DNA from 2 places in the Shewanella sp. SNU WT4 genome. Region 2 is predicted to be linked to the other one. Evidence: predicted binding sites of a transcription regulator. Region 2 holds the regulator's gene; the other holds the start of a gene.
The links. Region 2 encodes LexA, which represses DNA repair genes until DNA is damaged. Its sites were predicted from a motif close to TACTGTATNNNNATACAGTA; they were not measured.
Positions count from the first base shown of each region.

Region 1 (2,208 bases), 120 kb from region 2:
TAGGCAATGTGATTGGTTCCAACATTGCCAACATTGGCTTAATTTTGGCGATTACCGCGTTAATCCGCCCAATCACAGTGCAATCGCAAATGGTTAAGCGTGATATTCCCATCATGATTGCCGTGAGCATCTTGTTATGGGTAGTATTAATTGATGGCGAGTTATCGCATTTCGATGGCGCACTGTTATTTGGGCTGTTAATTGCCTATTTAGTCTTTAGCTATATAGACTCCAAAAAACAGAATACCGAAGTAGAAATTGATAACTCACCACAAGCGCCGTGGTTATCAATATTACTGATTGTCGGCGGTATTGCCTTATTAGTGGGTGGCGGCATTCTGTTTGTGGATGGCGCAGTGGATTTAGCCCGCACCTTTGGGATTAGTGAAGTTATTATTGGCTTAACTATTGTCGCTGTCGGCACCAGTATGCCTGAATTTGTAACCTCAGTGCTTGCCGCCCTCAAAGGCCAAAGTGATATCGCCATTGGCAACATAGTTGGCTCTAACATCTTTAACATTCTGGGGATTTTAGGTATTACCGTCTTAATTTCACCTATCTCGTCAGCCGGATTTCAAAGCTTAGACTTTATTGTGATGTTAGCGTTAGCGGCTATTTTATTGCCTTTTGCTTATACTGGCTTGCGTTTAGGTCGCCGAGAAGGGGCGGTCATGTTAGCGGGTTATATTGCTTACATTAGTTATTTAGTTAGCCAAGTAACTATCTAATAACCATCTTAATTGCATGGCTTGTCGAATTGGCCTAGCAAGACATCAAAACAATTAAGCTTGAACCAATGTCAGCAATCAGTGCTGACATTGGCTTCTAGCCGCGTCAGATGTATCGTTTATGCCTTTTTGATCCCTGCCCCTTCCCTCAAGCAATACGCCATTGATTGCCTAAAACCCAGACTCTGTTAATATATGTATAAATTCACAGTGATTGGGTACTAAAGCGTTGCCACAATTGGATCTTATGGCAATCACCGAGCTTAAAGGTGTTGCTACTAAAATGGCTGAAAAGCTCAACAAGCTAGGCATTCACACTGTTCAGGATCTGCTGTTCCACTTACCTCTGCGCTACGAAGACCGCACCCGTATTTATCCTATTGCGCAATTAATGCCAGGCCATCAGGCGACCCTTGAAGCTGAAATCATCTCAAGCCAAGTTCTGCAAGGGCGCAAGCGTATGCTGGTTTGTCAGGTGCAAGATGCAAGCGGCAGCGCTACCCTAAGATTTTTCAACTTTAGCGCCGCCCAGCGTAATAGCATGCAAAATGGCATGTTTATTAGGGCTTATGGTGAAATTAGGCGCGGCCAGCACCAGTTAGAAATCGTTCATCCCGAATATAAACTAGTGCATGCGGGTGAAATTTTTACGGCCGAAGAAAGCTTAACGCCTGTGTATCCCACCACTGAGGGATTAAAGCAAAGCAGCTGGAAAAAACTCACCAACCAAGCACTTGAGTTATTAGCCCAAGGCAGTCTACCGGAATTATTGCCAGAGCCCTTGCGCCCTAATCACTTACAACTCAGTGATGCGCTGCGCTTATTGCATCGCCCGCCAGCCGATGTCGCGCTGTGGCAATTAGAACAAGGCCAACATCCGGCGCAGCAACGCTTAATTCAAGAAGAGTTACTGGCGCACAATTTATCTATGCTGCAATTACGCCAACGCAGTAATCGCGATCGTGCCATCGCCATGGCTGATGCTAGCGCACTGACTATTCCTTTTCTTGAAAGCCTGCCGTTTACCCCCACAGGCGCGCAGCAAAGAGTGGTAGCGGATATTCATCATGACATGCAACTCAGCCAACCTATGATGCGCTTAGTTCAAGGGGATGTTGGTTCAGGTAAAACCTTAGTGGCAGCGCTTGCCGCGTTAAAAGCCATAGCTAATGGTTTTCAGGTGGCTTTAATGGCGCCGACCGAGCTACTTGCTGAGCAACACGCCAATAATTTTAACGCTTGGTTCGCGCCCTTAGGCGTTCAAGTGGGCTGGTTAGCCGGCAAGCTTAAAGGCAAGGCCAGAGCCACAAGTTTAGAGCGCATTGCTAGCGGTGAAGCGCAAATGGTGGTTGGCACCCACGCCATTTTCCAAGAGCAAGTACAGTTCAAGCATTTAGCCTTGGTCATTATCGATGAGCAGCACAGATTCGGCGTGCATCAGCGCTTAGGCTTAAGAGAGAAAGGCTTACATCAAGGCTTT
Region 1 is NZ_CP041151.1:688,888-691,095, reverse strand. Features, by position in the region: gene FJQ87_RS03100 (calcium/sodium antiporter) at 1-728, shown strand, start outside; gene recG (ATP-dependent DNA helicase RecG) at 958-2,208, shown strand, end outside.
Region 1: a site for LexA is predicted at 922-941, ahead of recG (ATP-dependent DNA helicase RecG). Genes of this name have one in related genera too.

Region 2 (2,208 bases):
ATGGGCGATCTGCTGATCCGTGCCATGCTCGTCAGCCATATAACGCAGCGACACAGCATTAGAAAATTGCACAAAATTATGGCGACCTAAGAATAAGATCATAAAAAATTTGCGCAGCCAATTAGGATCTTCGCGCTCTAACACTGCGGCTTTCATAGTGTCATCTTCTTTACCTGGTGTCCGTCCCCAAAACAGACTCACAGGTACAAGTTGAATTTCCAAATCAGGATTAGCTCTGTGCATTTGCAGCAGAGTTTTAAATTCACTTAAGAAGGCATCACTTGATGGCCGATTGCCAATCATAGGTTTAGCGCGATTTAAGCACACAACTCGCGGCAGTGCTTTGCCGTGGCATTCCAACTCATCGTAAGGGCTAGGTAAACCAAACTTAGCGGTGACATCGCTCAAGGCGGCCATATCGCTGAAAGATTCAGTTTTCATTACATAAATGAGCGGTTTTTTAGGATCAAGATTTAGATCGGCAAAGGGATCTGTGGGCACAACGATTGTGTGCACTAGCTTGCGCTGAAACCAGCGCAACACTGTCATTACGAAAGAGTCTTGTTTGGCCATTGTTATTATGCAATTCAGGTCACGTTAATAGTCCTATAGAATACCAGAACAGGCTACTTGATAGCGAATCTCTACTTAAAACAAACCTTGGCGAATACTTGCGCCAGCACAAATACTGTATATACTAACAGTAACTGTATAGAAAGACAGGAACCAACATGAGACCTTTAACACCCCGCCAAGCAGAGATTTTAGAACTGATTAAACGCAATATCAGCGAAACTGGTATGCCGCCAACTCGTGCAGAAATTGCGACTCAGTTAGGGTTTCGCAGTGCCAATGCCGCCGAAGAGCATTTAAAAGCGCTGGCAAAAAAAGGGTGTATTGAAATCATGCCTGGTACTTCTCGCGGTATTCGTCTGCCGCCAGAAGAAGTGGTAGAAATTGAGACTGGTCTGCCACTCATTGGCCAAGTTGCTGCGGGCGAGCCTATTCTTGCCCAGCAACATGTCGAAAGTTATTTTCAGGTTGATGCCACCATGTTCCATCCTGCTGCCGACTTCTTATTAAAAGTTCGCGGCGATAGCATGAAGAACATCGGCATTCTTGAAGGTGATTTGCTAGCCGTGCATAAAATGCAAGAAGCTCGCAATGGCCAAATTGTGGTGGCTCGAGTTGATGATGACGTCACAGTTAAGCGCTTTGAAAAGAAAGGGAAAATAATTTATCTACACCCTGAAAATGATGAATATTCCCCGATAGTTGTTGATCCTAGCTATCAAGAACTGACTATAGAAGGCTTAGCCGTAGGCATTATTCGTAATGGTGGTTGGCTATGACCACCAAAACAGTAAATTCAGCAGGTCACCCCGGATTATGGTGCGCTAATACTCGGCGCGTTCATCAAACCATGATAGAAAGCTTACCAACCCATAGCCAAGGGCGAATTGAGCTTGAAAAAATTGCCCCACAACTGGTACGTCTCAGTCACCAAGGCCAATGGATAGTCTTAATTAATCCGCCCAACATAGGTTATAAAACCATGTTGGCCGCGGCAGGTGTTCGCTTAGATAGAGTCTTACTCGTAAAAGCCAAAGATGAAGTTGAAGCCTTATGGGCGAGTGAAATTGCCCTTACCAATGGTACCTGCAGCGCCGTATTAACTTGGGTTTCTATGTTAGATCAACGCGATCAGCGCCGCATGCAATTAGTTGAACGCAATGCTCGGGCGATTGGTTTTATTTTTGAACATACCAATTTGACAGGTAGTGATGAACTCGCGTTTAAGGCCCCGCAGACCTTACTGCGTGCCATGCATTAGCACCTAAACATAATCTAAAAATCTAAGCTCGAAATTCACTCATTCAAAATCTAGGCTCGCAGCCTAAGCTCAAAATTTAAATGCAAACCAAGTTCAGCCCAACATAGTGCTGCAGATTAAATTCTGCAGGCATGTCTTAGCTATTACTCATCATCAATACCAGCATTCATTTCAGTCAGCAAGCCACGCCCTATACTTTCAATCTTTATTGATTTCTAAATTTATGACTTTTCAGCTATATATCTATGGTATGGAAAATTAAGTTGCTGCTAACTTTAATGAATAATGGATTTATCTGATTAACGATTAGTGTCCAATATCGGGCAGCATCATCAAGAATACCTTGGTGCTAGCCTCAAAACACTTGCTGTCAT
Region 2 is NZ_CP041151.1:573,200-575,407, reverse strand. Features, by position in the region: gene plsB (glycerol-3-phosphate 1-O-acyltransferase PlsB) at 1-573, opposite strand, end outside; gene lexA (transcriptional repressor LexA) at 732-1,352, shown strand; gene FJQ87_RS02625 (SulA-like leucine-rich domain-containing protein) at 1,349-1,834, shown strand.